One region of the Vibrio sp. THAF190c genome, then DNA from elsewhere that is predicted to be linked to it. Evidence: predicted binding sites of a transcription regulator. Region 1 holds the regulator's gene; each other region holds the start of a gene.
The links. The regulator MetJ, encoded in region 1, represses methionine synthesis genes. The targets are predictions, from matches to a motif close to TTAGACNTNTANANGTCTAA.
Positions count from the first base shown of each region.

Region 2: the regulator MetJ is predicted to act here: its motif matches at 6,750-6,769, upstream of metA (homoserine O-succinyltransferase).
Region 3: the regulator MetJ is predicted to act here: its motif matches at 3,037-3,056, upstream of metH (methionine synthase).

Region 1 is NZ_CP045338.1:3,033,611-3,044,443, forward strand. It holds gene FIV04_RS13745 (bifunctional aspartate kinase/homoserine dehydrogenase II) at 183-2,594, opposite strand; gene FIV04_RS13750 (O-succinylhomoserine (thiol)-lyase) at 2,594-3,778, opposite strand; gene metJ (met regulon transcriptional regulator MetJ) at 3,988-4,308, shown strand; gene FIV04_RS13760 (malic enzyme-like NAD(P)-binding protein) at 4,489-5,775, opposite strand; gene rpmE (50S ribosomal protein L31) at 5,984-6,202, opposite strand; gene priA (primosomal protein N') at 6,526-8,727, shown strand; gene cytR (DNA-binding transcriptional regulator CytR) at 8,962-9,966, shown strand; gene FIV04_RS13780 (SPOR domain-containing protein) at 10,088-10,621, shown strand; gene hslV (ATP-dependent protease subunit HslV) at 10,797-10,833, shown strand, end outside.
Region 2 is NZ_CP045338.1:1,803,763-1,814,595, forward strand. It holds tRNA gene FIV04_RS07970 (tRNA-Val) at 53-129, opposite strand; tRNA gene FIV04_RS07975 (tRNA-Val) at 205-281, opposite strand; gene FIV04_RS07980 (hypothetical protein) at 596-1,096, opposite strand; gene FIV04_RS07985 (DUF2726 domain-containing protein) at 2,073-2,735, opposite strand; gene FIV04_RS07990 (hypothetical protein) at 2,986-3,171, shown strand; gene FIV04_RS07995 (M20/M25/M40 family metallo-hydrolase) at 3,575-4,681, shown strand; gene FIV04_RS08000 (hypothetical protein) at 4,752-5,003, opposite strand; gene FIV04_RS08005 (DUF3859 domain-containing protein) at 5,630-6,052, opposite strand; gene FIV04_RS08010 (ATP-binding protein) at 6,139-6,507, opposite strand; gene metA (homoserine O-succinyltransferase) at 6,793-7,734, shown strand; gene pilW (type IV pilus biogenesis/stability protein PilW) at 7,911-8,645, shown strand; gene rlmF (23S rRNA (adenine(1618)-N(6))-methyltransferase RlmF) at 8,743-9,906, opposite strand; gene FIV04_RS08030 (YgjP-like metallopeptidase domain-containing protein) at 9,910-10,407, opposite strand; gene FIV04_RS08035 (glutaredoxin family protein) at 10,535-10,771, shown strand.
Region 3 is NZ_CP045338.1:311,521-322,353, reverse strand. It holds gene metH (methionine synthase) at 1-2,988, opposite strand, end outside; gene FIV04_RS01495 (sodium:proton antiporter) at 3,158-4,441, shown strand; tRNA gene FIV04_RS01490 (tRNA-Trp) at 5,420-5,496, opposite strand; tRNA gene FIV04_RS01485 (tRNA-Asp) at 5,555-5,631, opposite strand; rRNA gene rrf (5S ribosomal RNA) at 5,673-5,788, opposite strand; rRNA gene FIV04_RS01475 (23S ribosomal RNA) at 5,882-8,770, opposite strand; tRNA gene FIV04_RS01470 (tRNA-Ala) at 9,066-9,141, opposite strand; tRNA gene FIV04_RS01465 (tRNA-Ile) at 9,182-9,258, opposite strand; rRNA gene FIV04_RS01460 (16S ribosomal RNA) at 9,325-10,833, opposite strand, start outside.

The DNA.
Region 1 (10,833 bases):
TTAATGTCAACAGATCCATTATGAATTTTTCTCAAGTTGATCGTGAGGAATCTTCAAGTCGATAAGTGGGTCGCAAAGCAATAATAACGTACAAAAAAGGCTGAAAAACACATTGTGCTTTCAGCCTTATTTATCTTAGTGGATAGTATGCTATTTACGCTTACAAACCATCGATCTGAGTTTTAGAATAAGCTCGACATTCTATTCAAATCAGACTGAATCGCACCGGCCGTTACCTCACGTCCTGCACCAGGACCACGAATCACCAATGGGTTATCTTTGTACCACTTACTCTCAATCGCAAAGATGTTGTCACATGGCAGCAGGTTCGCCAGAGCATGCTCTTTCGATAGCGCTTCTACACCTACCGTTGCCTTACCATTCTTCTCAAGGCGTGCAACATAACGTAGTACCTTATGCTGCGATTGAGCCTTCTCTAGACGCTCAGCCAGCACTTCGCTCAATACTGATGCTTTATCAAAGAAGTCATCGACAGAGAGATCTTGCAGCTCTTCCGGTACCAAAGATTCCACTTTGACGTTCTCAGGTTCAATATCTAGACCGGATTCACGCGCGAGAATAACCAGCTTACGCATCACATCCGAGCCATCAAGGTCAGAGCGAGGGTCTGGCTCAGTTAAGCCCTGCTGCCACGCTAGGTCCACCAACTCGCTAAATGGTACTGAGCCATCAAATTGTTGGAACAGCCAAGATAGAGTGCCAGAGAAGATGCCTGATAACGCAATGATGTCATCACCACTCTCACGCAAGTCACGTACAGTATGGTTGATCGGTAAGCCTGCACCTACTGTCGCGTTGTACAACCAATGGCGGCTGATCTTCGCGAACGCGTCTTGTACCTGATGATAGTAATCACTCGATGCAGAGCCCGCGACTTTGTTGGCAGAGATTAGGTGGATACCTTGTTGAGCGATGTCCAAATACTTGTCAGCCAGTACCTTGCTCGCCGTTACATCCAATACCACCACTTCATCATAGCCTTGAATTGAACCTAACTTGGTTAACCACTCGCCGTCCGAATACTCGACTGCCTCGTCACCAAAGCGATCGACGACTGCACGAGCATCGATACCTTGTTCGTCGTACCAATAAGTTTGACTATCCACCACCGCAACCAACTCGAAGTTCATGCCGCGACGCTTTTCTAGCTCAACCTTTTGCTCAGCGAACAGTGATAGCCAGCTTGAGCCGATGTTACCCTTACCACACAGCGCAATCGCAACGCGCTTCTGAGCTTGGAACAATTGAGAGTGAATGCCTTTCACTAAGGTTTCAGTTTCCGACTTACGAACAACGGCCACTAAGCTCAAACGAGATTGAGACTCTGAGATAAACTCAACCGGTGCGCTCTTTAGCTGTTGGTAGAAACCGTAGCAGTGATTCGGGTTCTTAGTCACACCAGCACCTACCGCAGCAACCAGTGAGTAACCCTCTTTAAGTTTGATTTCCGCTTCAATCGCATGATCTTGCAGATATTCAAGCGCTCCACCCGCAATCTCTTCAGTGTAGGCGAGACGCAAACAGTTTTGGTCCGCTTGCAGCTCGTAAGCCAGTGGCTCGAGCTGAGCGCGCTTAAGCCCCTCAAGCACCTCACTCTCAAGGCGCTCAAAGTCATGGCCATGACCAAAGGTAAGCTGAATCAGTAGTACATCATCTAAAGACGTGATGATCTTTGCACCGCGTCCCGACGCCAATACACGTTCAATCTGAGTAGAGCCAGACTCAGGCTGATAGCTGCAGCGTAGGCTAAGATCCATCGCACTCTGCGCGACAGGTTGTAGAGTACGACTGTGAAGCACAGGTGCCGCCAGACGTGCAAGTTCACTCGCCTCATCTAGACGTAGCAAAGGCAACAGACATGCATCAGAAACCAACCTAGGGTCAGCACTATACACACCGGCCACATCACTCCAGATAGTCACACGATCGACTTCCGCTAATGCACCAATTACGGTTGCGGAATAGTCTGAGCCATTACGACCTAAAAGCACCGTTTCACCGACACTGTTTTGTGCCATAAATCCGGTAATCACTACGCGACAATGAGCGTGTTGGGCGAGAGACTCTTTAATCAATGCGTATGAGCGAGCGCGATCCACCTCTGGCTGAGCACCCGCTTCAGCACGCAGAAAGTCACGCGCATCTTGCGCTACCGCTTGAAGATCACTCTGACATAAAAGCGCCGCTAGTAAGCGGGACGACCACACTTCACCATGGCCTAACACAGACGCTTTTTGTGCTTCATTCAATGGTGCGGTTAACTCACCTAAAGCTGTAAACTCTCGTTGTAGGGTTGCAGTTAACTGCTCTGCTACTTCGCCCTCTAATAGTTCTGAAACCAGCTCTAGTTGGAACTGACGCAAAGATTGCAGACACTCATGAGCCAAGCGTCCATCTTTCTCCAGCGCTTCTAAAAATTCGATCAATCGGTTTGTGGTTTTGCCTGCCGCAGACACCACTACCAAATCTGTTTCACTAGAGTACTCTTTGAGAATACTCACTACACGCTGATAGCACTCAGGGTTTGCCAAACTGCTACCACCAAATTTATGCAATTGGCGAAAGTTAGCCATTAGTTGCTCTCCCCGTTATCGATGAACTGCTGTGCTTTAGCAAACGCTTGTTCAAGGTCAGCAATTAGGTCTTCTGCATCTTCAAGGCCTACCGACAGTCTTAGCAGCTGATGAGATACACCCGCTTCCGCTAGAGCCTCTTCACCCATTGCACGGTGTGTCATTGAAGCAGGGTGACAAATTAAGCTCTCAACACCGCCAAGCGATTCTGCCAATGAGAACAGCTCTAGCTCACCAACAAAGTGCTTAAGAGCCTCGAAAGAACCTGCAAATTCAAAACTCAGCATAGACCCAAAACCAGACTGCTGCTTCTTAGCAATCTCATGACCCGGATGCTCAGGCAGACTCGGGTGATAAATGGTATCAACTAATGGTTGTTTCTGTAGCGCCGTTAGAATCTCACGAGAGCTCTCTTCATGAACACGCATACGCGCACCTAGTGTACGAATACCACGTAGCGTCATGTAGCTATCAAATGGTGTCCCCGTTGCACCAATACAGTTACCCCACCAAGCCAGCTCTTCAGCGTGCTCTTCGGTTTTAGTAATCACTACGCCGCCAATCACATCTGAGTGACCATTGATGTACTTAGTCGTTGAGTGGATAACAAAGTCAGCACCAAGCTCTAGAGGCTTTTGGAACACAGGAGTCAAAAAGGTGTTATCCACCGCCACCAGCGCACCCGCCTCTTTTGCCTTGCGGCAGGTTTCTTCAATGTCGACGACACGCACCAATGGGTTTGATGGCGTTTCCAGCAAGATCAATTTAGGCTTGAGTGCGATCGCTGCATCGAATGCGGCTTGATCCGATTGATCGACAAACAGAACCTTAAAGTCACCCTTTTTTGAGCGTGTATTGAAAAGACGATAAGTACCACCGTAGCAGTCGTGTGGTGCCACGATCAGATCATCGCTACCAAGGAAAGCGGAAACCCAAAGGTTTAATGCAGAAGTACCACAGTTGGTCACAACTGCCCCCTTACCAGACTCCAATTCAAACAGGGCTGTTTCTAGCAAGCCACGGTTTGGGTTACCTGAGCGAGTGTAATCATACTTAGGCACTTCACCAAAAGCGGGAAAACCGTAGTTAGTCGACAGATAAATTGGTGGAACAACGGCATGATGTTGAGTGTCTGACTCGATACCAGTACGTACGGCGATGGTTGCTGGTTTCCGGCTGCTCATAGGTGTTTCCTTACAGGTTTTGGCGTCTGAGAATCACAGCGGCTTGTCGGGGTTTTGCGGCTGTGTTAGATATATGTTATTCACTTTACTTTCATAAGAATGAGACGTCAACACTTCTAGACGTCTATATGTCTTTGCTTATGGCGGTAAATCCCGCTAAAATCATCCCTATTAATTTAATCTAACAACTAAAGTGATGAAGGTACGCAATGGCCGACTGGAATGGTGAATACATAAGCCCATATGCTGAGCATGGAAAGAAAAGCGAACAAGTAAAGAAAATTACAGTTTCTATCCCTCTAAAAGTGTTAAAGGTTCTAACTGACGAGCGTACCCGCCGCCAGATTAACAACCTACGCCATGCAACAAACAGTGAGCTGCTATGTGAAGCCTTTCTGCATGCATATACTGGCCAGCCTCTACCAACAGATGAAGACCTGCGTAAAGACCGCCCAGACGATATCCCAGCTGAAGTGAAAAAGCTGATGACAGAGATGGGTATCGAGTTCGAAGCGTTTGACGAAGAATAATCATAACTCAGTCACTACCTTCAACATTTGATTCGCTTTAGCTGAGCCATATTGATTGCCGAAATCATCCAGGATGAATTTCAGGCATAAAAAAACCGACTCCAGATGAGTCGGTTTTTTATTATTCTCTTCGCTCTACTAAATGACGATTACGCCATCCAGTCTCTATGCCATATGCTTCTACGCCATGTAGTTTGCTGGCATCTCAATACGAGCCACACCAGAATCAACCGCTGCCTGAGCAACTGCTTTTGCCACGCGAGGCAATAGACGTGGGTCCATTGGCTTAGGAATGATGTAGCCTTTACCAAACTCAAGTGCATCAGCACCTGCTGCTTTTAGTACGTCTGCAGGTACTTCTTCTTTCGCAAGTTCACGAATCGCTTCCACTGCCGCTAGCTTCATTGCATCGTTGATTTCGCTTGCACGAACATCAAGAGCACCACGGAAGATGAATGGGAAACACAGAACGTTGTTTACTTGGTTCGGGTAATCACTACGGCCAGTACCCATGATAAGGTCGCTACGAACTTCGTGAGCAAGCTCTGGCTTGATCTCTGGATCTGGGTTAGAACACGCGAATACGATCGGCTTGTCAGCCATCAACTTCAGTGATTCTGCTGGTAGCAGGTTAGGACCCGATACACCTAGGAATAGGTCTGCACCTTCAATCACGTCTTCTAGAGTACGCTTGTCAGTGTTGTTCGCGAACAGCTGCTTGTATTCGTTCAGATCGTCACGACGAGTGTGAATCACACCTTTACGGTCCAGCATGTAGATCTTCTCACGCTGTGCGCCACACTTGATCAGCAGTTCCATACATGCAACTGCCGCTGCACCTGCACCCAAACAAACAATCTTACACTCTTCCAGCTTCTTACCTTGAAGCTCAATCGCGTTCAGCATACCCGCAGCTGTTACGATCGCAGTACCATGCTGGTCATCGTGGAATACAGGAACATCACAACGCTCGATTAGGCGGCGTTCAATTTCAAAACAGTCTGGTGCTTTGATGTCTTCTAGGTTGATGCCACCGAATGTATCGGCAATGTTCGCTACTGTATCTACGAACTCATCGATTGTGCGGTGTTTTACTTCAATATCGATAGAATCTAAACCTGCAAAACGCTTAAACAGTAGCGCTTTACCTTCCATTACTGGTTTAGAAGCAATAGGACCTAGGTTACCTAGGCCAAGAATCGCTGTACCGTTAGAGATAACTGCAACCATGTTGCCTTTACCTGTGTACTTATAAACGTTATCCACGTTCTGTGCGATTTCACGAACTGGCTCAGCCACACCTGGGCTGTAAGCAAGGGCCAGATCTTCTGCAGAATTTGCAGACTTTGTCAGTTCAACGGCAATTTTGCCAGGAATTGGGAACTCATGATAATCAAGAGCTTGCTGACGGAATTGTTCTTGAGGTGATAGTTCTTCAGATTGAGCTTGGAGAGTGTCATCAGACATGGGTGTAGGTTTCCTAGAATATTATTATTTGGGGGAATCCATTTTATATTAATGGATGTACTTCAAAGTTCCTAGGTGGTAAAGCCCCCTGTCTCATTAAAAAACGAGAATTCACTACTAATAAGACCAGTGCCCAGTTGAAATTACTAAACGCCAGATAACAAAAAAGGACACCGAAGTGTCCTTTTTCATATCTACTAAGCGAGAATTACTTCTTGCTAGATAGAGCACCGAAACGCTTGTTGAAGCGATCTACACGGCCGCCTGTATCAACGATACGTTGCTTACCAGTGTAGAATGGGTGACATTTGTCACATACGTCTAGGTGGATAGAATCTTTACCTAGAGTAGAGTTGAATTCAAATGTGTTGCCGCAAGAGCAAGTAGCTGTTACAGCTTTGTATTCTGGGTGGATACCAACTTTCATGGGAAAACCTCAATTAGGCCGTGTCGCCATCCGATTCTAAGCCGGACACCACACGTTGTTAAAAAATAGATTAAAGACACCGCATCTCACGAAAACGTGATGAAGCCATACCTTTAAGGCGCCGTATAGTAATGAATCTGTGAGGCAGGATCAACCAGTTTGGATGATTTTTTCGCCACTATTGCATGATTTCTTCTTTTATTGCCTTTTTATGCTTTGCATAACTCCATCACCGACTTTGGCAAACAAACTGCTTCTCGAATTTAGCGTCCTTATCCTTTAGACTGGTCGCCCTGCACTCTCCAGAATTAACAAGCGAATTTATGCGTCCAACGATTGCCCGAGTGGCTCTGCCAGTCCCTTTAGATAGACAGTTTGACTACAAAATCCCAGGTCATTTGTTTCCTATCATTGGTGGGCGCGTCTCGGTTCCTTTTGGCCGCCAGACTCTGACTGGCATTGTCACTGCACTGGTCAATGAGTCTGAGTTTGAATTCGACAAGCTTAAACCTATTAAAGCCCTACTCGACAATCAACCTGTATGGCCTGACTCGGTATACTCCTTGTTAGTATGGTGCAGCCAGTTCTATCAATACCCATTGGGCGAAACCTTTGCTAACGCCCTGCCAAGCGCATTGCGTAAAGGAAAACCTGCAGACTTCGCGACACTGGTCGAGTGGCAAATCACATCACAGGGTAAAGATCAGTTGATGCAAGGCTTTGGACGCGCAGTCAAACAGGCCAAAGTGATGCACTTGCTTGAAAATGGCCCAGTACCGCATCAAGAGTTTATTGACCAAGAGATCTCAAGCTCAGTACTCAAAACCCTTGAAGAGAAAGGTTGGATAGAGTCCCGCGAGAAAAAACCGACACGTTATGCATGGCCAAGCGACCTTGAAAACGACCAAGACAAGCCAAAGCTCAACGAAGAGCAGGCGATCGCGATTGCCACGGTCAATAGCCAAACCGACTTTGGCTGTTTCCTATTAGAAGGTGTTACGGGTTCGGGCAAAACAGAAGTTTACCTAAATATGATTAAGCCGGTGCTAGAGCAAGGCAGACAAGCCTTAGTTTTGGTTCCTGAAATCGGCCTGACCCCGCAGACCATCAACCGCTTTAAAAAACGCTTTAACGTACCGATTGAAGTCGTGCATTCAGGGTTAAATGACTCTGAGCGCCTAAACGCTTGGCTATCTGCTCGCGATAAGATCGCAGGCATTGTGATCGGCACTCGTTCGGCTCTGTTTACGCCGTTTGCTGACCTCGGCATCATTATTGTCGACGAGGAACATGACGCGTCATATAAGCAACAAGACAGCTTACGCTACCATGCTCGTGATGTGGCGATTATGCGCGCCCACAAAGCGCAGATTCCAATTGTGCTTGGCTCAGCAACCCCTGCATTTGAAACCCTACACAACGCGCAAGTTGGCAAGTATGGCCATCTGACATTGAGCTCACGTGCGGGTGCAGCCGTACCAACCACTAACAAGGTTCTGGATGTTAAGGGGGAGTACCTTGAGAGCGGCTTATCGGCCTCATTGATTGCTGAGATGCAAAGACACCTCAAGTCCGGTAACCAAGTGATGCTGTTCTTAAACCGTCGTGGCTTCTCTCCAGCATTGATGTGCCATGACTGCGGTTGGACGGCAGAGTGTAAGCGCTGTGATGCCTACTACACCTATCACCAATACAGTAATGAGATGCGCTGCCACCATTGTGGCTCTCAGCAGCATATCATTCATAACTGCCAAGGGTGTGGCTCGGCTAATCTAGTGACCGTAGGTGTCGGCACCGAGCAGCTAGAAACACAGCTTGGGCAGTTGTTCCCTGAATACAAAACCATACGAATTGACCGCGACAGTACCCGTCGCAAGGGCAGCCTAGAGAATGCATTAGAATCGATTCGCCGTGGTGAGTATCAGATTCTGATCGGCACCCAGATGCTTGCTAAGGGGCACCACTTTCCGGACGTGACTCTAGTAGCGCTGCTCGACGTTGATGGTTCTCTCTACAGCAGCGACTTTCGAGCCTCCGAGCGCCTGGCTCAGCTGTTTATTCAAGTTGCAGGCCGTGCTGGACGTGCAAGTAAGCCTGGTGAAGTGATTCTGCAGACTCATCATCCAGAACACGGGTTGCTGCAGGCACTGCTGCACAAAGACTACAACCACTTTGCTCAGACAGCGCTCGCCGAACGTAAACAAGCGATGCTACCGCCCTATACCTTTATGACGCTATTCCGCGCGGAAGCCAATGACCCATATCTTGTTGAAGAGTTTTTAAGACAGGTGCGCCACACCTTAGAGTCGCACCCACTATTTGATCAGTTCTGTATGGTACTTGGGCCCACTCCAGCACCGCTGGCCAAGCGTGCTGGAAAGTCGCGTTGGCAGTTGATTTTGCAAACCCAAACTCGCTCACTTATGCAGAAATTACTCATGAGTGCAAAACCTGCGATAAACATGTTGCCACTCGCAAAAAAGGTACGTTGGTCGCTCGACATTGAGCCGCAAGATCTCAGCTAAACCTTACTGGCTTAAAATTACTGATAGGTTTATTCACGGAAATTTCATATTTATCGTGAGCAACTTCACACTAGTCATGTGATTTTTGTTAATCTAGCCGTAACTTTGTATCGGCTAAACACATAAAATATTGCAATAAAAAAAGTGTTAGCAACACTTTCATAATATCAATCAATTATATAATTATTCACGCCTTAGTCAGAGGCAATAAAGGAATTAGAGAGGGTTTAATTTATGGCGACAATGAAGGATGTTGCCCAGTTGGCAGGTGTCTCAACAGCGACGGTATCACGAGCGCTAATGAACCCTGAAAAAGTATCGGTGACCACTCGAAAGCGAGTTGAAACAGCGGTACTCGAAGCTGGATACTCACCCAACACTTTAGCTAGAAACTTACGTCGCAACGAATCTAAAACCATCATCACCATCGTTCCTGATATCTGTGATCCCTACTTCGCTGAAATCATTCGCGGTATTGAAGACGCTGCCGTTGAAAACGACTACTTGGTTCTTCTAGGTGATAGCGGACAACAGAAAAAACGTGAGAGCTCGTTTGTAAACTTGGTCTTCACCAAGCAAGCAGACGGCATGCTACTACTCGGAACTGACCACCCATTCGATGTCAGCAAAGCAGAGCAGAAAAACCTGCCACCAATGGTTATGGCGTGTGAATTCGCTCCAGAGCTTGAGCTGCCAACGGTACACATCGACAACCTGACCTCGGCATTTGAAGCGGTGAACTACCTTGCTCAGCTGGGTCATAAGCGCATTGCTCAGATCTCAGGCCCGACATCGGCTACCCTCTGTCAATTCCGTCAACAAGGCTATCAGCAAGCACTGCGCCGCGCAGGAGTTACCATGAACCCAGCCTACAGCACGGTCGGTGACTTTACCTTTGAAGCGGGTGCTCAAGCGGTTCGCCAACTACTTGCACTGCCAGAGCAACCAACTGCTATCTTCTGTCACAATGACGCGATGGCAATTGGTGCGATTCAAGAAGCGAAGAAACTAGGTCTACGCGTCCCGCACGATCTATCTATTGTCGGCTTCGATGATATTCAATTCGCACAATACTGCGATCCACCGTTGACGACGATTTCTCAGCCTCGCTACGAGATTGGACGTCAGGCGATGCTGATGATGCTTGATATGCTCAAAGGCAATGATGTTCAAGCTGGTTCTCGTCTGCTTGAAGCGAAACTGGTCGTTCGTGGAAGTACGGCGCCACCACGCATTTAACCCATGAAAATAGACTCATAAATCTGCGGCACATTTTGATGTGCCGCTTCCATTTCTACACTATTATCCTCGCGCATTCTGGATTACCATGGGTGCAGAATCACCAACATTTGAAAGACTTGTGGCTAATAGAGATTATGTAAAGCGCGGTCGTGGAAATAAACGCACGGCTAAAAAACCTGCCCCTCGCCGAAAACCATGGCGCAGTGGTCTTTTGGCGATCTTACTGGCCGGTGGCTTTGGCTACGGCTTGTATCTGTTGAGCAATGATCCTGAGCCACCACCGCCGACTGTGGTGACTAAGCCCAAACCAAAACCTAAGCCAGCTAAGGTTATACCGCCTCCACCCGAAGAAAAGTGGGATTACGTAGAGACCTTACCAAGCCGCGAAGTTGAAGTGAAAGCCAAAGAGCAAGAGGTTTCTAAAGTGCCATACATCATGCAATGTGGCGCTTACAAGACATCCGCTCAAGCTGAAGCGCGTAAACTCGACATCGCCTTCCAAGGCATCTCAAGCGATATCCGCAAGAAAGAAGGCAGCAGCTGGTACCGTGTGGTACTTGGCCCTTACAAACTTAAGCGTGATGCTGAGCGTGATCGCCATAAGCTACAAAGAGCCAAAATCGAGCCGTGTGCGATTTGGAAAGACCAATAAATTCCATGATGAAAACCTCCGCTTTCGGAGGTTTTCTGCTTTCTGGACCAATACTGTTTTCTACTGCCCTATCAGCATAAATTGCCCTACATCTACCATGGCAACTTGAATTCTCAGCAGGCCATCCTCATATTGTTTTTATACCCAAAGATAAAAAGATAAAGAGGCCCTACTCGTGACTACCATTGTATCTGTACGTCGTAATAATAAAG
Region 2 (10,833 bases), 1.2 Mb from region 1:
CAAAAAAGCCCGCATAACTGCGGGCTTTTTGCCATACTTAAGTATGAAAATTTGGTGGGTCCGGGCGAACTCGAATCGCCGACCCCTACCATGTCAAGGTAGTACTCTAACCAACTGAGCTACGGACCCAAATTTTGTGTTCTTTTGCTTGATTAAGTCTCGTGTGACTAAAGCCTGTTGTTCTGACAAAAACAACTTAAGGGGTGGTGGGTCCGGGCGAACTCGAATCGCCGACCCCTACCATGTCAAGGTAGTACTCTAACCAACTGAGCTACGGACCCATTCCTTAAGAACGAGGAAGATATTAACGACACAGGTGAAATGGTGCAAGTATAAATTTACTTTAAATCAACCGTTTGCTCTTTATATCAACAAAGCGTCGGTTTTTTAGACTCAACCTAGCTCGTTTTATTGAGTTGGGTCACATTAAGGTGGAGAGATAGAAACAAAGCACTCGCTGTGGAGTGCTTTAAATTAGCGTGCGATGGAAACTGATGATTATAAAATTGGTATCGCTAACGAATCTCTATTGTATAGATACCAACCAAACTAAATATGCTCGCAATGAATATCAGCAAGTTATCTCTATCCAAAACTAACCCATACTATTCTTAATTTTTGGAAGTGCATATTCTTTCGGCAATGTAAGAACCAAAGACTGCATTTTTTGCCCGCGGTCGTAGTAATTAAACAAAGTGATGATCCCTACGATAAGGTTGAACCTTCCCAGTTTGTCTGAGCTTGGTATAGAAGAAAGCAACCGATCTAGGTGGACAATCGGATCTGACGCGTGTGTCCATCTTCTATTTATTAGCTTGTCAATGAACATAAAGTATACCGATGGTCTCTCCTCACTAATAATATAGAAAGCCGCAACCATTTCAGAAGTTGGTTTATACTTGTCCAATGTTTGCCCAATTTTTCTGATCTTATCGCACTCATTAGATATCGTTAACAACTGCTGGTTGTGTACAAGACGATACATAGATTCGAAGTTTCTGTCGTTTTCATTGTTCTTATAATTAAAGATCAACTTCATAGCGCCTAATAGGTAGCTGTCTTTAAATAAAGTGTCGGCATCTGTTGTTGTGCTCATACCCAAATCTCTCATTTATTGTATTTTTTATTACAAGGGGATATTTCATTTTATTATTAATAGTGAAAGTTTATGTCTAAGGTGGATTTTCGTCACTCAGACACTTTTCATTCACCTCAATATGACTATGACATAACGGCTTAATGTCACTAACCACTATTACTGAATTTTTATTTTTAAAAAATGCTCCTGTAAACACTGCTTAAAAAAAAGGGTAGAAATAACTACCCTTACAAATGCCAAGACGTTGTTGTTTTTATTATTTTTATATAGAGCGAGTTGCAGAAGGCTCACTCTATTTGAGCCATAATTCCCATAAACAGAGCATCATTGCTTTGACTCTATGGTGTGTAAATTTAATGTACTAATTTCCCTTTTTAGCCCTATTGTCACTATCTGATTTTAATTATCTTATGACAAATAGTGCATCGGTATTTTTGTTTGATTAACAGTAACTTTTCTATGCTAGTTCGGTGCAAGCGAACGACAGATTTGTGTTTGCAATTTTTCATACTTCTCCTAGTTATATATTTCCAACTAGACGTTTTTATTATTATTTTGTTTGAAAAATATTATTTACAAAAACAATCACACAATCAATCGATTTTACTAAAGTTTATTTGACCTTACATAGGCTTACAAAAGTGTTTGTTTGTAATTATTGACTCTAAACATCAGTAGAGATAGGCACTCAGGCGAGTTTTCTGATTTATATATCAATAAAATCAACACAATCGTAAGTCTCACTCTATTGATATTAGAGTTAACTAATCAACATTTTTAGTAAAAAGTAATTCTAATAAATAGAGTACTAATCGGAGTACTCCAATAATTATTAGAAACTAAACCATAATAAATATGAGTGTACTTAAGATAGGTAATAAATAGACAGGTATCTAAGAAAGGAAATTGACGAGAAGTCAGTAAGGCAGGCAAAAGTGCCTGCCCTATTCAATTTGAATTGTTTTGAAAATGACTATTCTTCTTCACTTTCGAAAACAACGTTGTAGTTTTCAGTGTAGGTGCAGTTTGGTTGGCGGCTACATGTGAAGAATCGACGACCTTTGTGTTCACCTTGACTAGCAAGCTTAATGATCATTGGTGAACCACACTTCTTACAAAAGCGAACTTCTTTAGAAGGTTCAATCAAATCAATGTGTGCGGCAAGTAATCTCTTCAAACGGCTCACCTGATAGCTGTGTTTAATTGACGCTCCTATCAAAGGTAAACCCGCTGATTTACATACGTGAATAAGCAGTTTTTCACGGTCTACCTTCCCTTTGTTCAATTCCTTGCCGTTATCAAGTTCAATAATGACTCGCGGTTCTAGCGTTCTTGGATCGCAAACAACAAAGTCAAAGTAACTACGGGAGATTTTATTGTTAGCAATAAACCAGTTCTTTTTAGAGTTTGACTTGGCCGGTGCTAACACGCTCGTCATGCTGACTTTTGCAAAAACAGCACCGTGATTACCCACTGCAGATTTCAGTGCGTTGTAAAAGGCAGCTTGCTGCATGTTCAGTAATGCCCCTTTCTTTTGGTAAGCATGATCTTTTGTATCATCATGTTTAACCACATATTTTTGTATGAAGTAAAAGAATACAACCAGGAGAATTACAACAATAAAAATATTCGTCATTTTGCCATTGCTTCACTATGAACTAGAACCGTTAGCGTATGTATAAAAGTCGTCATAGGCAAGAAAAAGCATCAGCTTTACCAAGCTCTACACATCTTCGTTACTCAATCATCAAGCTAAATACAGTACGCAGGACACACTCTGTACAATTTCCATACAGAAAAGCGCCTAGCCATTGATTTAGATCAAGTTTAACAAGTATGTGATCAATTAGCCTAAAATTCGTTAAGCAAATGTTAAGGAGAGCAATATGGAACTAAAACAAGACCCGAGATGTTATACCGATGTGTGTGTCGATGGAAAATGGTTCCACTATGACCACTGCAGCACTCGTGCTTATATGTTGAAAGGTGGCGCATCAGCCGTCTTTGAACTAGAAAGAGAGCCATCTACTGAAACTGAGCTCGTTGAGCTGCTACAAGGAATAGCTAAATAGGGGCTTCAAAGATGGAGCTGTCTCCGTAATCGTTAATACCTACTAAACATCAAATTGTGCTCTGACAGCAAACTTTATTTCCTCCAAGTAAGGTTTGCTGTCACTCCCCCTCCGCAACTCAAGAGCAGTTAATAAACAGATCCGTTCAACAATGAGTTTATCACTGTCATCTTTATTCAATTAGCACATCAATTGCTGTCTTAAATTCACACTGGTGATATCAAAGCTCATTCCTACAACCGCCATAAATTGCTACTCAGTTTTTTTAGAAATCTGGACGATTCAGAGCATTTTCTTGATTTAACTCAGACAATGTACCGCCTAGTTGGCGTTATATTGAATTTCCTGTTCCTACAGACCACTATTTCAGAAGAAAAAGTGGTCATCATAATGAGAGTTATAAATGACCCAAGTTAATGAGCAACGTCTAGTTGAGCACTTTTGCGATCTAGTAAAAATTGACAGTGAATCACGTAATGAAAAAGCGATAGCTGAAGCACTAGCTGAACAGCTAGGTGAACTTGGCTTCACCGTTCACAAACTGCCTGTACCAGAAGAAGTTTCAAACGGCTTCAATATCTACGCACGCTTAGAAGGTTCACTAGAAGGCAGCACCGTATTTAGCTGCCACATGGATACTGTCACGCCGGGGATTGGTATTGAGCCAATCATTGAAGACGGTATCATTCGTTCCAAAGGCAATACCATTCTAGGTGGTGATGACAAATCAGGCATCGCTGCGATTATGGAAGCAGTACGTTGCATCAAAGCAGAAGGGATCGAGCACCAAACCATTGAGATCGCATTCACTGTTTATGAGGAAGGCGGTCTGTTTGGTTCATTAAACTTTGATATGTCTTTCATCCAATCAGACAACGCAATTGTACTGGATACAGGCGGTCCTATCGGTACTATCGTTAACGCTGCACCAGGCCAACAAAAAATTGTCGCTAAGATTAAAGGCCGCCCTGCCCACGCAGGTCTAGCGCCAGAAGAAGGCATTAGTGCAATTCAAGTTGCGGCTGACGCTATCACTAAGATGAACTTGTTACGTATCGATGAAGAAACCACAGCGAACGTTGGTATTGTTGAGGGCGGACAAGCGACCAACATCGTAATGCCAGAACTAACGGTTGTCGCTGAAGCGCGTTCACTGAATGGTGACAAGCTAACTAATCAAGTTAACCACATGATCTCTACTTTTGAAGAGAGCGCTAAACAGTTTGGTGCAGAAGTTGAAATAGAATCAACTCGTGCATACGACGCGTTCGTTATTGCTGATGACCACCCGCACATCCTGTCAATTAAATCAGCATTCGACAAATTGGGCGTTACCGCTGCAACTAAGGGTACTGGTGGCGGTAGTGATGCAAACAACTTTAATGCGAAGGGTTTAACTACCGTTAACCTATCAACCGGTATGGCGAAAGTACATACAACTGATGAGTACATCGCAGTTAAAGACATGGTTTCTATCACCGAGTTTGTTATTACCTACGTAACGCAATAAACCAGATAGAAATTAAAAAAGCCAAGCATCATCGCTTGGCTTTTTGTTATCTGGAAAACATGACGCTAAGTTATTTGTGAGAAGACTCCATCATTGTCATCACGTCTAACGCTTCTTCGATATCTTTAACGGCTACTCGATTGCCTTCCTCTAACTGAGCAAAAACAATACTCAAAAAGTCATTCTGATTAAACAGCTCTTCATTGCTCGTATATCTCTTAAGGTACGAATCTTTTAGCTGCTCTGCTTTCATTCTATTCTTGGAATTAGCAACAAACACCACGATCGCTAAAGCGATAGCTAAGACAAGAATGTACAACATTAAATTTCCTTTCTTGGTTTGATTTCAACCTCTAGCGAGGCCTTTGAGAATATTATCAATAATTACAGTGTGGGTTCTTTGTCAGATGCTCGAAGTGTGCATTCGCCCCAGTTTTGGAGCGTTTATGTGCTCTTAACCTGTGACCACAATCATCACATATGAAGTGTGTTTTATGACGTATCTTTAATGCCTCATCTATGGTGATAGGCTGGTTGTCGTCTGCATTTATTGCCGTGAATATGTTCTTGGTGGTCTTTTTCGCTTTTTTAACGCTCGTACGAGATTGGTCTATTAATTGACTGCTACTGATTGTTAGGGGGCCAAACAGTGCGGTTTCTATCGTTATCATATTTCACCCATAAAAAGAGGCACATAGAACCTTTAACGCTCTACTTTGGTGAGGGTGTAGTATCCATATTGCTTTCGAGACTCTCTATTATTTATAGAAAGAAAGAGACTCTTTTATATCAATGAGGTAACAAGGGTTTAAAAATCAAAAGGTTAAGAAGAAGTGTAAAGCCACCTAATTTAGATAAGATATGTTCATTCGAGCAGAAACAACAAAGCCAAGCGTGGCGGCTTGGCTTTGTTATTTGAATGGAGCTTTGCGAATCTAAGACAATAGCTTAGAACCCTCGCCTTTTCCAAAACTGACCTTCATCTTTCGCAACTAAATCAAAGGTTCTATCGGCTATCACTCTCCCCTTAAGCTCAACGGTCATTCTCCATTTACCGATCTTATTGTCGATAGGCGCCCAAATCGTATCGCCGAGATAAAAGTCCCAGTCATTGCTTCCGACATACTCTTCACCGTCGAATGGCTCGAGTACTTCTCCTTTGTCGGTGGTGATGTTTGGGTGATAGATGCAGTATCGGATCTTTTCACCTTTGGCTTTCTTGATGTTGATGATATACCCAAACTCCACATCGATTTCGGCTTCTACACGATGAGTGAATTCCTGAATCTTTGGTAGGTCTTTAGATTTTGAATCCCAAGTCGAGTAGATACCATAAGAAGTCATATCCACGACAACAGAACGTTTTGCCATTGTTCATTTAACCTTTGACTGTTTTCTTCATTTGTCTTCATACAACAAGACACTTTGGGTCATCGAATTCGATGATGAAGATTTTATTATTCTTGCCAATCTTTCTTCATGCGTGCAACCACAGACTCCGGCACTCCGTGAATATTGCCATACTGTTCACGGCACACCTCAATAACCAGTTCAGCACCATGTTTGCGCGCCATGTTTCGATACGCCTTCATCTCCCATCGCTTAACGAACGTGTTCGAAACTACTACATCACGACCTTGTTTTAGGACATCTTCCGCACGATTTTGACACCACTCATGTGCTTTGGGGAGTAGTTCGGGATCGAAACAGTAATCACCGTCGCTATTCACAAAGTACATGTCGGCTTCTACGTGGAATGCGTCGAGAGATTTTGCTCTTGTTGATTTGCCAGAACCAGGCAGACCTCGAATTAAGATAAGTTTCAAACTGGTACTCACCGATCATCAAAAATAGAGTGAAAGCAAAATGTTAACGTATCTGAGGTCAAAAGCATAAACCTAGATCATTAAGCGCTGTTTTAAGCATCAAACGTTCACTAGTGTGTATTCAATTGTCCCAACATAGGTTCTGTAACCTCATAGATGAGCAGGTACCCGGCGGATTCAATAACGAAATATTTACAAAGGTGCGTTTTGTATGTCGACAAGCGTCACAATATATTATAGATTCAGAAGTATAGACGTCTAAATATCTAGCTTAGGGAGAAAGCTGTGCCTATTCGCATTCCAGACCAATTGCCAGCGAGCGATGTTCTTCGTGAAGAAAACATCTTTGTTATGCCGCTATCAAGAGCATCGACACAGGAAATTCGTCCACTTCGAGTCTTGATCCTCAACCTAATGCCGAAGAAGATTGAAACTGAAACTCAATTTTTACGCCTATTGTCGAACAGCCCGCTACAAGTGGATGTCGAGCTATTACGTATCGACGATAGACCAAGCAAAAACACACCAACTGAGCACCTTGATAACTTTTATCGTCAATTTGAGATGGTAAAAAACCGCAACTTTGATGGACTGATCATCACAGGTGCGCCACTAGGTTTGGTTCAGTTTGAAGATGTGATTTACTGGGATCACCTGAAAACCATCATGGAGTGGGCTAACAAACACGTTACCTCTACCCTTTATGTTTGCTGGGCGGCTCAAGCAGGCTTGAAACTGCTTTACGATCTACCGAAACGTACTCGTAAAGAAAAGTTATCTGGTGTTTATCATCATGAGATTCATAACCCGTACCATCCAATCCTGCGCGGCTTTGACGATACCTTCTTAGCACCACACTCTCGCTATGCTGACTTCTCACCAGAATACCTATCCGACCATACGGACCTCGATATTCTGGCGACATCTGACGTCGCTGGTGTTTACTTAGCAGCGACAAAAGATAAACGAAATGTGTTTGTGACTGGGCACCCGGAGTACGATGCACATACGCTTCACAATGAATACGTTCGTGACCTTGGCGAAGGGATGGAGCCGGTAATACCGATTAACTACTACCCTAACAACAATCCTGATAACAAGCCTATTGCTAGTTGGCGTAGCCATGGTCACCTGTTGTTTTCAAACTGGCTAAACTATTGCGTTTACCAACAAACGCCATACGATTTGGATCATTTCAGCGAAGAAAACTTCACCAAGGACGACTGATTCATCTGAACAGACCTTTGAAACCAATGCGTTTATTCGAGCCGTTAGTCACCTCTCTATTTTGAGTTGGTAACAAGCGGCTTTTTTATGGCGATTGGGTCGCATTAGCTCGCCTTTTTGCCAACCAACCATTCGAGTTCTCCTATCATGTCTGTGAATTCATAAGGAGCCTCTCAATGCCTTCACCCAAGTTAGCCAACTTATCCCCCTTCATACTATTAATTGCGCTCAGTGGATGTGTGTCAGTAACAGAAGGTGAACCACAAAGAGTTGAAGCCGATCCTATTGCAATGTCTGAGTCTCGAATCGCTCTCGGGCTAGGTTATATGGATCAAGAAAATATGGTTCGTGCACGAGAGAATCTTGAATTGGCGATTCAACACGCCCCTCGCTACTATCGTGCTCGCCTATCGATGGCACATTATTATGAAAAAGTTGGAGAAACCGACGAAGCGAGAAAGGAATATAAAACAGCGCTGAGACTAGACTCGAACAATGGTAACGTTCTAAATAACTACGGTACCTTTCTCTGTAAGCAAGGCGATTATGCTCAGGCCGACCGATACTTCAACAAAGCCATTAACCAGCCCTTTTACTACTTAGTTTCGGCAAGCTATGAGAACGCTGGCTTTTGCGCACTAAAGTCAGGTGATAGCAAAAAGGCTAAGTACTACTTCACACGCGCTCTCGACCACGAGCCAAACCGTATTAAATCAATACTGCAATTGACAAAGATCGAGGTATCACAGCAAGAGTTTCGAGAAGCAAGATTGCGCTTGTTTAAGTTCCACCAGCGATATGGGTATCAAATCCCCTCTTTACAGATCTTAGTAGAGTTGGAATCAAAAGCAGGTAACAAAGCTTTACGCGACAAGTATCAATCTATGCTTGATGAGATGAAAGTCTCTTAAGATAAATCGACGTTCATTAAAAAAGCCGACGACTGAATATTATCAGCCACCGGCTTCCATTATTGTTCTACTTCGGCAAAACAGTAGCCTACTATAGTCACTTCAGCGAAATCCAAGTCTGGCGTTGCGACTTATCCATGAAGCTCCAAGCGACAAAACGACTGATTTTTTGTCCTTGCGCCATCTCAACGACTTTAACCTCTTTCGCGTTAAGCTTAACCAGTTGATCCTTTAATACGGCGACGTTTTCCTTTTTGGAAATCAGAGTTGTGAACCATAGAACTTGCGTAGCAAACTCCAAGCTCTCCTTTGCTAAACCAGTGACGAATTTAGCTTCGCCTCCCGGACACCATAGCTCTGCTTTTTGGCCTCCAAAGTTAAGATCGGGCTTGCTTTGCTTACTCGCCATTGCACTCGGACGCGAAACCTTCTTGTCGAATTTACCCTGCTTTTTTGCACGATTCGCCGCAAGGTTATCGAGTTTTCGCTGAGTCCCTTTCTGCGCTTCTTCTAAAGAGCTGTGGAATGGCGGATTACATGTTGTGACGTCGTAACGTTCATTTTCCTTAATGATCCCTTTAAAGAAGGCTGTTGAGTCATGTTGTAATCGACAGTGAATCTTACCTTTCAAGTTAGGGTTGCTTTCAGCAATAAAGTTAGCAGCCTTAACCGAGACAGGATCCACGTCACTTGCGTTGTAACGCCATCCGTACTCCGTAGTCCCGATGATTGGGTAGATACAGTTTGCTCCTACCCCAATATCGAGGGCTTTAACCTTATCATGTTGGTATGGCTTGCCCTGACTTTCACTATTAAGCAGATCAGCAACTCGATGAATGTAATCAGCGCGTCCCGGGATCGGTGGGCACAAGTAGCCAGCAGGAATATCCCAGTGTTGAACACCATAGTGATGTGCAAGCAAAGCTTTGTTCAGAAGCTTCACAGATAATGGATCAGAGAAGTTAATTGTCGATTCACCAACAGGATTCTTCACCAACTGGTCTTTCAGATCAGGTAGAGCTCTCACTAAAGCATTAAAGTCATATCGCCCACGGTGTTGGTTTCGTGGGTGCAAACCGCTTTTGACCTGTGGTTTCTTTACCGTAGTTTGACTAGATTTCTTTATTGCTTTGCTTTGCTTACTAGACGTGGCACGTTGCTTTGATGACGCAGGTTTTTGGCCCTTAGACATCTTAGCTGATGCATTTTTTTTATCATTTTGATTTTTAGAGGCAAAGTTGCGTTTAGGTTTCTGATTCATCGTTTATTTCTTTAAGTCTAAATAGATCATAAACAGGCGAGCATCCAATTCTAATTGGTGATACTCAGGCTCCATATGACAACATAGCTGATAGAAGGCTTTATCGTGCTCTTTCTCTTTGATATGTGCGAGTTCATGAATCACGAGCATTCTTAAGAGAGGCTCTGGTGCATTCTGAAACACACTGGCGATACGAATCTCATTCTTAGATTTGATTTTTCCGCCATGGTTCTTAGCCACATACGAATGCAGGCCCAATGCATTGTTGATTAGGTGGATTTTGCTGTCGTATACCACTTTACTGATTGGTGGCGTCTTCTTCATATAACGGTTTTTAATCCCCATCGCGTAATCAAACAGCGCTCTCTCGCTCTTGATAGTATGGTTTTCGGGATAGCGGGACTCGAACCATTTTACCAATCGACCGGACTCAACCATTTGTGTCACAGGATCAATAATGTGTTGCGGGTAACCTTGAATATAACGCAGTGATGGGTGCATGAAGCTATGCCTTAAAAGAGCTCTTAAGAGAGGACACAAACCAAAGCCGTGTAGTGTAACTGATCACACTTTTCTATTCACCTTAGATTCGCTACACTTTGCCCAGAACCATCAAGAGAGAACCGAAATGAAACGTGTTGTATTGTACGTAGCGGATAAATGCCCTCATTGTAAAGACGCTCAACGCTACTTAGATTCAAAGAACATCACCTACCGCCTGACCAACGCAAAAATGCAGCGTGGCCGTAAAGAGTTACAAGCAATGGGCGCTCGCTCAATCCCAGTACTTAAGATTGGCGACCAAATCATGGTTGGATGGAATCAGAAAAACTTCGACAAGATGTACAACGCCAACTACAACTAGAATCGAGTCGGTTTAAATTGCATCATAAAAAAAGCCCGCATAATGCGGGCTTTTTTGTGCAA
Region 3 (10,833 bases), 590 kb from region 1:
TTTGAGTAAACCCTCACGTTCAACTCGATCAAGAAGGTCATTGGCGTCTTTAAATAGACGTTTTGCCTCCTCGCCCACTTCCTCATGCTCAAGAATTGCAGGGTATTTACCCACTAGTGACCAAGTCATGAAGAACGGAGTCCAGTCAATGTAACGACGCAAAGTCGAAACATCAAAGTCATCATAAACATGCACACCCGGCTTAGCTGGAGCTGGCGGCGTATAGCTTTCCCAATCAATAGCGACTTTATTCGCTCGAGCTTGCTCTAACGTTACAGGCTTAGTGCGAGGTTTTTTACGGTTGTGCTGATCGCGAACACGCTCATAATCCAAATCTAGCTTCTCAACAAATGCAGGACGAAGCTCATCAGATAACAGGGACGTACATACCCCAACCGCTCTTGATGCGTTGTTCACATACACCACAGGGTTCTTGTAGTTCTGTTCAATCTTAACTGCAGTATGCGCCTTGGAAGTTGTTGCACCACCAATCAGCAGTGGCAAGTCGAAATCCAAACGCTCCATCTCTTTAGCTACATGTACCATCTCATCCAGTGATGGAGTGATCAGGCCAGATAGACCGATAATGTCGACATTCTCTTCTTTAGCGACTTTTAGGATCTGTTCGCAAGGAACCATCACTCCAAGGTCAATAATCTCGTAGTTATTACACTGCAGTACCACGCCCACAATGTTCTTACCGATATCGTGAACATCACCTTTTACAGTAGCGAGCAAGATCTTACCGTTTGAAGAACCAGCTTGCTTAGAAGCGTTAATGAAAGGCTCCAAATGTGCAACGGCTTGCTTCATTACACGCGCTGACTTAACTACCTGAGGAAGGAACATCTTACCTTCACCAAACAAATCACCAACCACATTCATACCATCCATTAGAGGGCCTTCAATGACCTCTAGTGGCTTACTGGCATTCAAACGAGCTTCTTCGGTATCTTCGACGATAAACTCAGTAATACCTTTGACAAGTGCATGCTCTAAGCGCTTCTCAACCGCCCAAGTACGCCACTCAAGTGCGGAAGCATCTTCCTCTTTGCCGACACCTTTATTAGCGTATTCCGCAGCGATATCTAGTAGTCTCTCCGTCGAGTCATCACGACGGTTAAGAACAACATCTTCTACCGCTTCACGCAGTTTATCTGGGACGTTATCGTAAATTTCAAGCTGACCAGCATTAACGATACCCATGTCCATACCGTTCTTGAAACAGTGATACAGGAATACCGCGTGAATCGCTTCTCGAACGTAGTTGTTACCACGGAAAGAGAACGATACGTTAGATACACCGCCTGAAATCATCGCATATGGAAGGTCGCGTTTGATGTCTGCTACCGCGTCAATGAAATCAACCGCGTAGTTGTTGTGCTCTTCAATACCTGTTGCCACCGCGAAGATGTTCGGGTCGAAGATAATATCTTCCGGCGGGAAACCAACTTCATTCACCAAGATATTGTATGCGTTAGTACAAATCTCTAGCTTATGCTGACGGGTTTCTGCTTGACCGACTTCGTCAAAAGCCATCACGATAACCGCAGCACCATAACGGCGAATCAGCTTGGCTTGCTCAACAAATTTCTCTTTACCTTCTTTCAAGGAGATCGAGTTAACGATGCCCTTACCTTGAATACATTTCAGGCCGGCTTCGATGACTTCCCATTTCGAGGAGTCGACCATAATAGGCACTTTAGATATCTCAGGTTCAGACGCACATAGATTTAAGAAACGCACCATGCACGCCTCAGCGTCTAGCATGCCTTCGTCCATGTTGATATCGATGATTTGCGCGCCATTCTCAACTTGTTGACGAGCAACTTCCAGAGCTTCGTCATAAAGCTCCTCTTTAATCAAACGCTTAAATCGAGCAGAACCGGTAACGTTGGTACGTTCGCCAACATTAACGAACAATGTGTCTTTTTCGATAGTGAGGGGCTCTAATCCTGATAGACGGCATGAAACAGCTAACTCAGGTAAAGCTCGCGGCTTAACATTGTCGACCACATTAGCCATATGGCGAATATGTTCTGGCGTGGTACCACAACAACCACCGATGAGGTTTAGGAAGCCACTCTCAGCCCACTCTTTTACGTGAGCGGCCATATCTTCAGGAGAGAGATCATATTCACCAAATGCATTAGGAAGACCAGCATTAGGGTGAACTGAGACAAATGTTTCTGAAATGCGAGAAAGCTCATCTACATATGGGCGCAGTTCATCTGGTCCTAGGGCACAGTTTAAGCCAAAGGACAGTGGGCGAACGTGGCGTAATGAATTGTAGAAAGCTTCAGTTGTTTGACCGGAAAGCGTACGACCTGATGCGTCAGTGATAGTACCTGAGATCATAACAGGCAGAGTAATACCTAACTCCTCGAATACGGTATCTACGGCAAATGCACAAGCCTTAGCATTTAGAGTATCGAAGATAGTCTCAATCAGGATCAGGTCAGAACCACCTTTGATCAGCGCTCGGGTTGATTCGGAATAAGCTTCCACTAACTCATCAAAGCTAACATTTCGATAGCCCGGGTCATTTACATCAGGAGAAATCGAACAAGTACGGTTAGTTGGACCAAGCACACCAGCGACATAGCGAGGCTTTTCCGGTGTTTTCGCAGTCCACTCATCAGCGGCTTCACGAGCTAGCTTGGCTGCAGCAAAGTTAATCTCTTCGCTGAGGCTTTCCATATCATAGTCAGCCATCGCAATGGTAGTAGCGTTAAAGGTATTGGTTTCAAGGATGTCTGCGCCAGCTTCTAAGTAAGCTGAATGTATGTCCTTAATAAGCTGAGGTTGAGTGAGTACCAAAAGGTCGTTATTGCCTTTAAGATCACTATGCCAATCAGCAAAGCGCTCTCCTCGATAGTCCTGCTCTTCCAGTTTATAGTTCTGGATCATGGTGCCCATGCCACCATCGATCAATAGAATTCGTTGCTTTAATTGAGCTTCGATCTGTTGCTTTACATTACTTCCCACAGTACAGCCTCATTCCTTTAATTATCACTCCATCCTATCACACATTAAAAAGGAGTCTAGACGTCTAAACGGAGAATTTGATAACTAATCTATGACAAAAAACAGTTTGCTATTTAAGCGATAGAGGACGAAAATTCATGTTCATATTTTGTTACATATCGGAAATCCAATGTCGGTCTACTACACACTTTGCTTTTTATCTGCAGCAGCAATGTTGATAGCGTTTGTAAACAGCAAGATAGGAAAGATGCAAACTACTATCGCCATTACTGCTGGCTCAATGATGCTTTCACTGATTATCCTGATTGCAGGTCAAAACAATTGGTTTCAGCTGTCTGAAATCGCTTCGGACACGGTAGCAAGTATCAATTTCGAAGACTTTCTACTCAAAGGGATTTTAGGCTTCCTACTGTTCGCAGGTGGATTAGGGATTAAACTGCCCAACCTAAAAGATCAAAAGTGGGAAATCACAGTACTCGCATTGGGCGCGACCCTATTTTCGACTTTCTTTATTGGATTTGTGCTTTATGGATTCTGCCAGGTTATCGGCATTCAGTTTGATCTTATCTACTGCTTACTGTTTGGCTCTCTTATTTCACCGACTGACCCAATAGCAGTACTCGCGATCGTTAAAAAACTCGATGCACCAAAACGCATTTCGACCCAAATTGAAGGTGAATCGCTGTTCAATGATGGCTTTGGTCTGGTTATCTTTGTCACCCTATTTACCATTGCATTTGGTACTGAAGCTCCGACGGTAGGTAGCGTAACGATGCTATTTATCCAAGAAGCGATTGGCGGGATTGTTTACGGTTTTGCATTAGGACTCCTGTTCCATTACCTGATTAGTAACACCGACGACCACTCAATGGAGCTGTTACTGACTATCGGTATCCCAACAGCTGGATACGCTTTTGCAGAAGTACTTCATGTATCAGGTCCATTAGCTATGGTGGTATCAGGTATTATGATCGGCAACTGGACTCGCTTTATCGGTTTCTCAAAAGAGAGTGAGGACCACTTAGACCACTTCTGGGAGCTAGTCGATGAGTTCCTAAATGGCGTGCTATTCCTACTGATCGGTATGTCGATGCTACTTTTCGAATTCCACGAAGAAGACTGGATCTTAATGGCTTTCTCTGTGCCGTTAGTGCTAGGGGCTCGCTACCTAAGTGTATTCTTGTCATACATTGGCTTTAAGCGCTTTAGAAGCTACAACCCATGGTCAGTTAAGATTCTTACTTGGGGCGGATTACGTGGTGGTCTAGCTCTCGCAATGGCTCTATCTATTCCATCAGGTATTTGGGTCATCGAAGACAAACTGATCGATGTAAAAGAGATCATCCTAGTCATGACATACTCAGTGGTAGTGTTCTCAATCTTGATTCAAGGCTCAACGATTACACCAATGATTGAGAAAGCTAAGCTCGCAGAAAAAGAGTTAAACAAATAACACTCCTACCCTATATAGAGGCTACACCCTAAGTAGCCTCTATCCTGTCCCTATCAAGCTATCTTCCAACTATCATTACTACTCATTTACTCTTCGCGTTAATACATCCTAGCAACAACTGAAAATCTCACTTTTTTGAAATACACAGCCTTGTCTCGATAGTTCAGACACCAATGAGTTAGAGCTAATCAAGGATTAAGTAGTATTTGCGCTCAATAGCACCAGACTATCCCTTCATTTATAAATTAAATAGGGCTGGAGTTAGAAGATTACAGATGTATTGTCTTCATGTGGCTGGGAGTGGAGTAATACTTCTTAAACAACAAAAAGCTCCGAAGTCAGCTAAAGCCTATGATGATCCTAGGTAAGAACGCCCACAGCTCCATAGAACTCTACAACTGGTGAGCCAGTCATCTAGTTATCTGAACACTACTTCAAAGAAACAACAGATGGAAAGCTCTACCATGCCTACCGAGGATTCAGTACACAGCAGAGTTGAGAATTTCTAATTCCCGACACAAGCTTTAGAAAATACAAATACTTTAGGGGTTCAGCTAGAGCCTTCAATATGGCGATGCTCGATTGCGCTGACACTTCAAAGACTCGATCGGATAAGCGAGCGATTTGCTTAGCTCTTTCAACACTGTTCCAAATTTAATATATAGCAGGTGAACTAGGCTAGTGAGTCAGAGGTCGACTATGTTGGTACAGCTACTCTCAATACACGCTGTTTTGGTGATCAGGGAGTCAGCTATTCTGTTAATAGTATTGTTGTAGTGTCTGGAAACAAAAAGGCTCTGACGTTAGTCAGAGCCTTTGAATATGGCTGGGGGGACTGGGCGGCACTCCGGGGATTCGACTATGTTTGAAATCTAACTCTCAACGTATGTATCTCTGGTAACCTCAGAATCCGCTGTTTTATTTTTTGGCCGTCGAATACGAAAAAAGCCTCAGCATTTCTGCTGAGGCTTTCGAAGATGGCAGGGGTGGAGAGATTCGAACTCCCAACACGCGGATTTGGAATCCGCTGCTCTGCCAATTGGAGCTACACCCCTAAAATTTCAATACTGTAGATTCGAAAAAACCTCGCACTAGGCGAGGCTCTCGAATAAGTGGCGGAGTGGACGGGACTCGAACCCGCGACCCCCGGCGTGACAGGCCGGTATTCTAACCAACTGAACTACCACTCCGCAGTGGTAAACACGTCTTTAGACGTGGTTCCAAAATTAAAGCCTGGCGATGTCCTACTCTCACATGGGGAAGCCCCACACTACCATCGGCGCTATTGCGTTTCACTTCTGAGTTCGGCATGGAATCAGGTGGGTCCACAACGCTATGGTCGCCAAGCAAATTCTTAAAATTCGGAAAGCTGTTTCTTGTTCTCTCAAACTCATTCAAGCGTTTGTATCTTTGAGTCCATCAAAACCCCTTGGGTGTTGTATGGTTAAGCCTCACGGGCAATTAGTACAGGTTAGCTCAACGCCTCACAGCGCTTACACACCCTGCCTATCAACGTTCTAGTCTTGAACAACCCTTTAGGACGCTTAAAGCGCCAGGGAAGACTCATCTCAGGGCTCGCTTCCCGCTTAGATGCTTTCAGCGGTTATCGATTCCGAACTTAGCTACCGGGCAATGCCATTGGCATGACAACCCGAACACCAGAGGTTCGTCCACTCCGGTCCTCTCGTACTAGGAGCAGCCCCCTTCAATCTTCCAACGCCCACGGCAGATAGGGACCGAACTGTCTCACGACGTTCTAAACCCAGCTCGCGTACCACTTTAAATGGCGAACAGCCATACCCTTGGGACCGACTTCAGCCCCAGGATGTGATGAGCCGACATCGAGGTGCCAAACACCGCCGTCGATATGAACTCTTGGGCGGTATCAGCCTGTTATCCCCGGAGTACCTTTTATCCGTTGAGCGATGGCCCTTCCATTCAGAACCACCGGATCACTATGACCTGCTTTCGCACCTGCTCGAATTGTCATTCTCGCAGTCAAGCGGGCTTATGCCATTGCACTAACCTCACGATGTCCAACCGTGATTAGCCCACCTTCGTGCTCCTCCGTTACTCTTTGGGAGGAGACCGCCCCAGTCAAACTACCCACCAGGCACTGTCCGTAATCCCGATTCAGGGACCAACGTTAGAACATCAACACTACAAGGGTGGTATTTCAAGGACGACTCCACCACATCTAGCGACGCGGTTTCAAAGTCTCCCACCTATCCTACACATGTAGGGTCAATGTTCAGTGCCAAGCTGTAGTAAAGGTTCACGGGGTCTTTCCGTCTAGCCGCGGGTACACTGCATCTTCACAGCGATTTCAATTTCACTGAGTCTCGGGTGGAGACAGCGTGGCCATCATTACGCCATTCGTGCAGGTCGGAACTTACCCGACAAGGAATTTCGCTACCTTAGGACCGTTATAGTTACGGCCGCCGTTTACCGGGGCTTCGATCAAGAGCTTCGACCGAAGTCTAACCCCATCAATTAACCTTCCGGCACCGGGCAGGCGTCACACCGTATACGTCATCTTACGATTTTGCACAGTGCTGTGTTTTTAATAAACAGTTGCAGCCACCTGGTATCTGCGACTCTCGTCAGCTCCATCCGCAAGGGACTTCACCGATAAGAGCGTACCTTCTCCCGAAGTTACGGTACCATTTTGCCTAGTTCCTTCACCCGAGTTCTCTCAAGCGCCTTGGTATTCTCTACCCGACCACCTGTGTCGGTTTGGGGTACGATTCCTTACAATCTGAAGCTTAGAGGCTTTTCCTGGAAGTATGGCATCAATGACTTCACCACCGTAGTGGCTCGACATCGTATCTCAGCGTTAATAAAGAGCCGGATTTACCTAACTCTTCCGCCTACGTACTTGAACCTGGACAACCGTCGCCAGGCCCACCTAGCCTTCTCCGTCCCCCCATCGCAATTGTAAGAAGTACGGGAATATTAACCCGTTTCCCATCGACTACGCCTTTCGGCCTCGCCTTAGGGGTCGACTTACCCTGCCCCGATTAACGTTGGACAGGAACCCTTGGTCTTCCGGCGAGGGAGTTTTTCACTCCCTTTATCGTTACTCATGTCAGCATTCGCACTTCTGATACCTCCAGCAGCCCTTACAGACCACCTTCAACGGCTTACAGAACGCTCCCCTACCCCGCACACTAAAGTGTGCAGCCGCAGCTTCGGTGTATAGCTTAGCCCCGTTACATCTTCCGCGCAGGCCGACTCGACCAGTGAGCTATTACGCTTTCTTTAAATGATGGCTGCTTCTAAGCCAACATCCTGGCTGTCTGAGCCTTCCCACATCGTTTCCCACTTAGCTATACTTTGGGACCTTAGCTGGCGGTCTGGGTTGTTTCCCTCTCCACGACGGACGTTAGCACCCGCCGTGTGTCTCCCGGATAGTACTTACTGGTATTCGGAGTTTGCAAAGGGTTGGTAAGTCGGGATGACCCCCTAGCCTTAACAGTGCTCTACCCCCAGTAGTATTCGTCCGAGGCGCTACCTAAATAGCTTTCGGGGAGAACCAGCTATCTCCAGGTTTGATTGGCCTTTCACCCCTAGCCACAAGTCATCCGCTAATTTTTCAACATTAGTCGGTTCGGTCCTCCAGTTGATGTTACTCAACCTTCAACCTGCCCATGGCTAGATCACCTGGTTTCGGGTCTATATCCAGAGACTGAACGCCCAGTTAAGACTCGGTTTCCCTACGGCTCCCTAAACGGTTAACCTTGCCACTGAATATAAGTCGCTGACCCATTATACAAAAGGTACGCAGTCACCCTCGAAGGGCTCCTACTGCTTGTACGTACACGGTTTCAGGTTCTATTTCACTCCCCTCACAGGGGTTCTTTTCGCCTTTCCCTCACGGTACTGGTTCACTATCGGTCAGTCAGTAGTATTTAGCCTTGGAGGATGGTCCCCCCATATTCAGACAGGATATCACGTGTCCCGCCCTACTCGATTTCACTGATTATGATGTGTCGGTTACGGGGCTATCACCCTTTATTGCGAGACTTTCCAGACTCTTCACCTGCATCATTAAAAGCTTAAGGGCTAATCCAATTTCGCTCGCCGCTACTTTCGGAATCTCGGTTGATTTCTCTTCCTCGGGGTACTTAGATGTTTCAGTTCCCCCGGTTTGCCTCTTGCTGCTATGTATTCACAACAAGATACTTACTTATGTAAGTGGGTTTCCCCATTCGGAAATCCCAGACTCAAATGGTTTTTACTACCTAATCTGGGCTTATCGCAAGTTAATACGTCCTTCATCGCCTCTGACTGCCAAGGCATCCACCGTGTACGCTTAGTCACTTAACCATACAACCCGAAGAGGTCTTTATGTATGGTAAACAACCAAGGTTTTTGGTTGTAACAAGAAGGGTTAGTTCTTATTACGTGTTTGCCGGACTCAATGGTGATTCAAATTAAATTTGAATCGAATACAAGACACTTGAATGTGTTTGTGTTGTGTTTATCTAAAGGATAAACATTGAGAACTTTTAATTTGATTTAAATAACTGTGTTATTTAAATCAGTCAGCTTTCCAAATTGTTAAAGAGCAGATTCATTTCTGAACCATGTTTAAAAGCACTATCGCTAATGCGCTTAAAGATGGTGGAGCTAAGCAGGATCGAACTGCTGACCTCCTGCGTGCAAGGCAGGCGCTCTCCCAGCTGAGCTATAGCCCCAACGAAATCGATATTGACCGCTATCTCTGGGAAAAGATAGTGGTGGGTCTGAGTGGACTTGAACCACCGACCTCCCGCTTATCAGGCGAGCGCTCTAACCAGCTGAGCTACAGACCCAATATCGTCTCTTAACTTTCTAAACCGTATCAATCTGTGTGGACACTTATCGTGAACATCTTCGTATAAGGAGGTGATCCAGCCCCAGGTTCCCCTAGGGCTACCTTGTTACGACTTCACCCCAGTCATGAACCACAAAGTGGTGAGCGTCCTCCCGAAGGTTAAACTACCCACTTCTTTTGCAGCCCACTCCCATGGTGTGACGGGCGGTGTGTACAAGGCCCGGGAACGTATTCACCGTAGCATTCTGATCTACGATTACTAGCGATTCCGACTTCATGGAGTCGAGTTGCAGACTCCAATCCGGACTACGACGCAATTTTTGGGATTCGCTCACTCTCGCGAGTTGGCTGCCCTCTGTATGCGCCATTGTAGCACGTGTGTAGCCCTACTCGTAAGGGCCATGATGACTTGACGTCGTCCCCACCTTCCTCCGGTTTATCACCGGCAGTCTCCCTGGAGTTCCCGACATTACTCGCTGGCAAACAAGGATAAGGGTTGCGCTCGTTGCGGGACTTAACCCAACATTTCACAACACGAGCTGACGACAGCCATGCAGCACCTGTCTCAGAGTTCCCGAAGGCACCAATTCATCTCTGAAAAGTTCTCTGGATGTCAAGAGTAGGTAAGGTTCTTCGCGTTGCATCGAATTAAACCACATGCTCCACCGCTTGTGCGGGCCCCCGTCAATTCATTTGAGTTTTAATCTTGCGACCGTACTCCCCAGGCGGTCTACTTAACGCGTTAGCTCCGAAAGCCACGGCTCAAGGCCACAACCTCCAAGTAGACATCGTTTACGGCGTGGACTACCAGGGTATCTAATCCTGTTTGCTCCCCACGCTTTCGCATCTGAGTGTCAGTATCTGTCCAGGGGGCCGCCTTCGCCACTGGTATTCCTTCAGATCTCTACGCATTTCACCGCTACACCTGAAATTCTACCCCCCTCTACAGTACTCTAGTTTGCCAGTTTCAAATGCAGTTCCGAGGTTGAGCCCCGGGCTTTCACATCTGACTTAACAAACCACCTGCATGCGCTTTACGCCCAGTAATTCCGATTAACGCTCGCACCCTCCGTATTACCGCGGCTGCTGGCACGGAGTTAGCCGGTGCTTCTTCTGCAGCTAACGTCAAGAGATGCCGCTATTAACGACACCCCCTTCCTCACTGCTGAAAGTACTTTACAACCCGAAGGCCTTCTTCATACACGCGGCATGGCTGCATCAGGCTTGCGCCCATTGTGCAATATTCCCCACTGCTGCCTCCCGTAGGAGTCTGGACCGTGTCTCAGTTCCAGTGTGGCTGATCATCCTCTCAGACCAGCTAGGGATCGTCGCCTTGGTGAGCCATTACCTCACCAACTAGCTAATCCCACCTAGGCATATCTTGACGCGAGAGGCCCGAAGGTCCCCCTCTTTGGCCCGTAGGCATCATGCGGTATTAGCCATCGTTTCCAATGGTTATCCCCCACATCAAGGCAATTTCCTAGGCATTACTCACCCGTCCGCCGCTCGACGCCGTTATCGTTCCCCGAAGGTTCAGATAACTCGTTTCCGCTCGACTTGCATGTGTTAGGCC